Regions from separate parts of the Actinosynnema sp. NPDC004786 genome, predicted to be linked through region 2. Evidence: riboswitches for the same ligand, from Rfam matches in the RefSeq annotation. Region 2 holds a riboswitch; the other holds the start of a gene.
What was found. Region 2 has a riboswitch for cobalamin ahead of ACWEFJ_RS06065 (peptidase). Riboswitches for the same ligand answer to the same signal wherever they lie in the genome.

Region 1 (3,303 bases), on a different contig from region 2:
GGTAGTGGTGGCTCGGCGGCAGGTCCGGGTCGTGGTAGATGGCGATCGGGTTCTCGCCGAAGCCGCGCGGCGGCTGCACCATGACCACGACGTTGCCGGAGCGCAGCGCGGCCAGCACGATCTCCCCGTCGGGGTCGCGCGACCGGTCCACGAACAGGTTGCCGGGCGCCTCGCCCCAGTGCCGCTCCACCTCCTCGCGCGCGTCGGCCGGCAGGGTGGCGAACCACTCGCGGTAGCGGGCGGCGGGCAGCCGCACGGGGTTGCCCCGGAGCTGCTCCTCGGTGAGCCAGTCGGCGTCCTGGCCGCCGGCCGCGATGAGCGCGTGGATGAGCGCGTCGCCGTCGAGGTCGGCCACGCCGGGCAGCCCGTCGCCGATGTCGTAGCCCCGGTCGCGCATCGCGGCGAGCAGCCGGACCACGCTCGCGGGCGTGTCCAGGCCGACGGCGTTGCCGATGCGGGAGTGCTTGGTGGGGTAGGCCGACAGCATCACCACGACGCGGCGTTCGGCCGGCGGGACGTGCCGGAGCCTGCCGTGGCGCACGGCGATGCCCGCGACCCGGGCGGCGCGCTCCGGGTCGGCGACGTAGACGGTGAGGCCGTCCTCGTCGACCTCCTTGAACGAAAAAGGCACCGTGATGATCCGGCCGTCGAACTCCGGGATCGCCACCTGCGTCGCGGTGTCCAAAGGGGACAGACCGTCGTCGTTGCCCTCCCACGCGGCACGGCTCGTGGTCAGGCACAGCCCCTGGAGGATCGGCACGTCGAGGGCGGCCAGCGCGCCCACGTCCCACGCGTCGTCGTCACCGCCGGCCGACGCCGCGGCGGGCTTGGCGCCGCCGGCCGCGAGCACGGTGACCACCAGGGCGTCGGCCTTGGCCAGCTCGGCCAGCAGCTCCGGTTCGGCGGTGCGCAGGGAGGCGCAGTAGACCGGCAGCGGCCGGCCGCCCTTGGCCACGATCGCGTCGCACAGCGCGTGCACGAACGCGGTGTTCCCGGCCACGTGGTGGGCGTGGTAGTACAGCACCGCGACGGTCGGCCCGTCGGCCTGGTCGTCCCGCTCCAGCAGGCCCCAGGTCGGCGTCGGCGCGGGCGGCGCGAAGCCGTGGCCGGTGAGCAGGACCGTGTCGGACAGGAAGCGGTGCAACTGGGCGAGGTTCGCCGCGCCGCCGTGCGCCAGGTACGCGTGCGCCTCGGCGCACACCCCGCCGGGCACCGTCGACAGCTCCATCAGCGGCGCGTCCGGGTTCTGCTCGCCGCCCAGCACGACGACCGGCAGGCCGGACGCGAGCAGCCGGTCCAGCCCCTCCTCCCACATCCGGCGGCCGCCGAGGATGCGCACGACCACCAGGTCGACGCCCTCCACCAGGGCCGGGAGGTCGTCCACGGCGGTGCGGGCGGGGTTGGCCAGGCGGTAGTCGGCGCCGCTGGCACGGGCGGACAGCAGGTCCGTGTCGGAGGTCGACAACAGCAGGATCACGTGCGGGCTCCATCCCTCGGGGGTCCTCGCCCCGGTCGTAGGGGACGGCGAGCGGAGTTCCTGACTCCCGGGGGCTCCCCCGGTCACAGTGGCGGGACCGCGCCGGATTCACACCGGCTTCCTCCTGCTGCTTCGCCGTTCGGAGGTCACCCTAACGGCAGTTAGCATCCAGTCCATGCCCACGGAGCGAACTCACCCGGACGCCTGCCCCGGCGCCGTCGACGTGCACCGCGCCGCCGACGGCGGGTTGGCGCGCGTGCGGGTGCCCGGCGGCACGTTGAGCGCCGAGCGGGTCGACGTGCTGCGTGCCGCCGCGCTGGACCTCGGCGACGGGTTCCTGGAGCTGACGTCACGGGCGAACGTGCAGATCAGGGGCTTGGCGCCGGGGGCGGAGCACGAGCTGGGCGCGCGGCTGCGCGCGGCCGGCCTGCTGCCGTCGGTGACGCACGAGCGGATGCGCAACATCGTCGCCGCGCCGATGGAGGACAACCAGGCGCTGGTGGACGCGCTCGACGCGGCGCTGCTCGCGGCGCCGGAGTTGGCCTCCCTGCCGGGGAGGTTCCTGGTCACGGTGGGTGGCGCGGTGAGCGGCCTGTCGGGTGACATCGGGCTCGTCGGTGACGCGTTGTTCCTGGCCGGGCGCGATTCCGGGCTGCGGGTGGCGGACCCGGTGAACGCCGTGGTGACGGCCGCGCGGGTGTTCGCCGGGATCCGCGGCGAGGCGTGGCGGCTGTCCGAAGTGGACGGCGGTGTGCGGAAGATCACGGCGGCGCTGGGCGAGCCCGGTTCCGTGAAAATCCCGTCCGGTGTGACGCCCGTCGCACCCGGTGGGCACGGCGACGTGGTCGTGGCGGGCGTGCCGTTCGGGCGGTGGGACGCGCGGCTGCTCGCCGGCGTGCCGGTGCGGATCACGCCGTGGCGGAGCCTGGTGCTGCCGGCCGGGACCGACACCGGCGGCCTGTTCACGTCGCCGGACTCGCCGTGGCACGGCGTGAGCGCGTGCACCGGGCGGCCGGGGTGCGCGAAGTCGCTGGCCGACGTGCGGGCCGACGCGACCCGTTGGGTGCGGGCGCGGACCGGGTCCGGCCGGGTGCACTGGTCGGGCTGCGCCCGGCGGTGCGGTCGCCCGGCGGGCGACGTGGTGGAGTTCGTCGCGACCGGCGACGGGTACGAGGAGATCAGGTGACCGGGTACGTCAAGGACGGCGCGGAGATCTACCGCCGTTCGTTCGCCACCATCCGCGCCGAGGCCGACCTGGCGCGGTTCCCGTCCGACGTCGCCCGGGTGGTGGTGCGGATGATCCACGCCTGCGGGATGGTCGACCTGGTCGGGGACGTCGACTTCTCGCCGCACGTGGTGCGCGACGCGCGGGCGGCGCTGCTGGCGGGCGCGCCGATCCTGTGCGACGCGCAGATGGTCGCGGCGGGCGTGACGCGTCGCCGGCTGCCCGCGGACAACGAGGTCGTCTGCACGTTGGGCGACCCGCGGGTGCCCGGGTTGGCCGAGGAGCTGGGGACCACGCGCAGCGCGGCGGCGTTGGAGCTGTGGCGGGACCGGTTGGAGGGCGCGGTGGTGGCCATCGGCAACGCGCCCACCGCGTTGTTCCACCTGCTCGACCTGATCGCGGCGGGCGCGCCCCGACCCGCCGCCGTGCTCGGCGTGCCGGTGGGGTTCATCGGCGCGGCCGAGTCGAAGGACGCGTTGGCGGCCAACGGCCTGGGGTTGGAGTACCTGGTCGTGCGCGGTCGGCGGGGTGGCAGCGCCATGACCGCGGCGGCGCTCAACGCGATCGCGAGCGAGGAAGAATGACGGGCAGGCTGTACGGG
Region 2 (3,303 bases):
ACAACAGGACCGTGAGCACCCCGCCGACCAGCAGCAGCGCGCCGACCCACAGCGCCGGGCCGACGTCCGCGCCAGTGCGGGCCAGGTTGCCCCGGTTGGCCGTCACGGCCACCACCGCGGCGGTCGTGGTGGTGGCCGTGACGGAGGCGTCCGTCGTGGTGGTGGTCGCGTCGGTGCCGGTGGTCGTCGTGGTGTCGGTGCTCGTGGTGGTGGCCGCGGTCGACGACGTGGTGGTGGCCGGGCAGTCCAGCACCGGCGTGCCCGGCGTGCCGCCGTCGGCCGTCAGGTCGCCGAAGCCGACGCCGACCAGGCCGAGGACGCCCTGCGCGCTGGCGCGCAACGACGAGGCATGCTGGAAGCCCGTCGCGTCGAACGCGATCGCGCCCCGGTCGGCCTCGGCGGCCGTGCAGCCGACCTGGAGCGAGGTGAGGAACCGGACGGCGAGGTCCGCGGTGGCCGTGCGGCCGCCCGCGCGCAACGCCTGCGCGGCCAGACCGGTGCTGTTGGCGTTGCCCGCGTCGGTCGCGCCCTCGTCGCGGAAGCCGCCGCCGGGCTGCTGCACGCCCTCCAGCCAGTCGAGGGCCTCGCCGGCCGCGGCGGTGTCGCCGACGGCCACCAGCGCCTGCACGGCCATGGACGTGGCGTCCACGTGCGACACGCAGGGCGTGGCCTCCAGGATCAGCGGGAAGCCGCCGTCCCCGCACTGCTGACCGACGAGGTAGTCCACGGCGGCCCGCGGCGCGCCCTGCGCGCGGTCCAGGGCGAGCACCGCGAACGCCTGGCTGAACCCGTTGGAGAAGTCGCCGTACTGCGACTTGTTGACGAACCGGCCGGACGGGGCCTGCAACGCGGTGAGGCCCGCGATCAGGTCCTCGCCGCCGAAGTCCGACGGGTCGCCGCCGCGGACCTGGACGGCCAGCGCCAGCTTCGCGTAGGAGCCCGCGAACGACTCGGCGGGGTCGTCGAAGTGCAGGTAGTTGGCGATGACCTCCGGCCGGGCGAGCCACGCGAGCGCCTTGTCCGCGCTGTCGGAGGCCACCCCGGCGGCGGTGAACGCGAACAGCGCGTCCAACGTCGAGCCCTGGTCGGGGGAGGTCGTGCCGGGGTAGAGGAAGTGGTCGCCGTCGACGAGCTGCCGGGCCAGCCACCCCGCGGCGGCGTCGCTCGCGTCCGTCGTCGGCACCGCCCGCGCCTCGTCCTGGCTCCGGGCGGCGGGGGCGAGCGCGAGCGCGGTGACAGCGGCGGCGGCGATGACGGCGGCGGTCCGTCTCAACGACATGTTCTGCCTTTCCGGGGCGCAAGGCGCGAGCGGACCCCGGACAGCCGTGCTCGCCGCTTCCCGGGCTCCGACCCGTTGACCTCGACGGTGTCAGGAGCGTGGCACGCGCGACGGGTGTTCGGGCTCGTCCCCGGGAGGGGCCTACCGTTGCGGGTCAGCGCCGGATTTCGACCGGCTTCCCCCGTTTCGCGCGCGATTGCCGATCGTCTGTCAAGGACCCTGTCGTGTCAATCCGCCTCTAGCGCGATGCTGCTCACCCCTACGTACGGTTACCGTCGGTCGATTCGATCTGGGGAAGAGGGGTGTTCGATGACGACTCTGGCGTCCGTGCGCGACGGCTTGGTGGCGTGGGTCGCACGGCGTTCGGCGACGCGGTGGGTGCTGGGCAAGATCGGTTCGCGGGCGTTGTCGCTGCTCCCGGACCGGGCGCTGGTCCCGTTGAAGCGGGACGGGGTGGTGCCGGTCGCCGAGTTGGAGCGGATGCGGGAGGCCGGCGCGGTGCACCGGATCCCGGTGCCGTTCGGCTTGCGGGTGTGGTTGGTCACGGGGCAGGACGAGGCGAGGAAGGTGCTGTCCGACACAGGCGCGTTCAGCAACGACTACGCGCGGCTCGGCGCGGCGGTCGGGCGCATCGAGCAGTCGCCCGGCGGCCTCGGCTTCGCCGACCCGCCCGACCACACCCGGCTGCGCAAGCTGCTCACGCCGGAGTTCACCATGCGTCGGCTGTCGCGGCTGGTGCCGCGCATCGACGCGATCGTGACCGAGCGGCTGGACGCCATGGAGGCCGTCGACGGGCCGGTCGACCTGGTCAAGGAGTTCGCGCTGCCGATCCCGTCGCTGACGATCTGCGAGCTGCTGGGCGTGCCCTACGAGGACCGCGACCGGTTCCAGGAGCTGGCGGCGGCGCGGTTCGACCTGTTCGGCGGCGCGGGGCAGGCGTTGGGCGCGATCTCGGAGTCGCTGTCCTACATGGAGGAGATCGTGCGCCGCGAGCGCCGGTCGCCGGGCGACGGGCTGATCGGCTCGATCATCCGCCAGCACGGGGACGACGTGAGCGACGTCGAGCTGGCGGGCCTGGCCGACGGCGTGCTGACCGGGGGGTTCGACACCACGGCGTCGATGCTGGCGCTGGGCGCGATCGTGCTGCTGAAGGACGACGCGGCGCGTGCCGCGATGCGTGACGACGACGCGGCCGCCGCGCCGCTGGTGGAGGAGCTGCTGCGGCACCTGAGCGTGGTGCAGGTGGCGTTCCCGAGGTTCGCCCGGCACCCGCTGAAGGTCGGCGACCAGCAGGTGGAGGAGGGCGACGTGGTGATCGTGTCGCTGTCGGCGGCCAACCGCGAGGACGCGTCGGACTTCGACCCCTCCCGGCCGCCGACGTCGCACCTGGCGTTCGGGTACGGCGCGCACCGGTGCGTGGGGGCGGAGCTGGCCCGGATGGAGCTGCGCGCCGCCTACCCCGCGCTGCTGCGCCGGTTCCCGGGCCTGCGCCTGGCCGCCGCGCGGCCCGCGTTCCGCACCGCGTCGATCGTGCACGGCGTGGACTCGCTGTTCGTCCACACGCGCTGAGCGTTGAACTCGGGGGTCCCGGACGTAGGACACACGCGTTCCGGACGTAGGACTCACGCGTGAGTCCTACGTCCGGGACCCGAGTGTCGAACGTTGGGGACCCCCGAGTTCCACGTTCGGGATGATCTTGTAGTGCTGCTTAACGCGCGGTCACGAGGTTTCACTTTTCTTGAAGACGGTCGTGGGGGACGGTGGCCTCATGACCGGACGTGGCGCGGTGCGGATGGGACTGCTGGCCCTGCTGTGGGGCTCCTGCTTCCTGTGGATCGACCTGGCCCTGACCGGCCTGTCGCCGGCGCAGATCACGGTCGCGCGCTCCGCGCTGGGCGCGGCCGTCCTGCTCGTCCTGGCCCGCGCGAGCGGCCAGCGGCTGCCCCGGGGGCTGTGGGGCCGGCTCCTGGTCGCCGCGTTCTTCTGCAACACCCTGCCGTTCCTGCTCTTCGCCGTGGGCCAGC

Region 1: linked by a shared signal. The riboswitch ahead of cobN (cobaltochelatase subunit CobN) and the one ahead of ACWEFJ_RS06065 (peptidase) in region 2 are both predicted to bind cobalamin.

What each region holds. Positions count from the first base shown of each region.
Region 1 covers NZ_JBSGBG010000007.1:98,187-101,489, forward strand. The annotation lists gene cobN (cobaltochelatase subunit CobN) at 1-1,477, opposite strand, end outside; cobalamin riboswitch at 1,512-1,641, opposite strand; gene ACWEFJ_RS08415 (hypothetical protein) at 1,653-2,663, shown strand; gene ACWEFJ_RS08420 (precorrin-8X methylmutase) at 2,660-3,286, shown strand; partial or broken gene ACWEFJ_RS08425 (precorrin-2 C(20)-methyltransferase) at 3,283-3,303, shown strand, end outside.
Region 2 covers NZ_JBSGBG010000005.1:53,284-56,586, reverse strand. The annotation lists gene ACWEFJ_RS06065 (peptidase) at 1-1,279, opposite strand, end outside; cobalamin riboswitch at 1,370-1,502, opposite strand; gene ACWEFJ_RS06060 (cytochrome P450) at 1,589-2,848, shown strand; gene ACWEFJ_RS06055 (DMT family transporter) at 3,048-3,303, shown strand, end outside.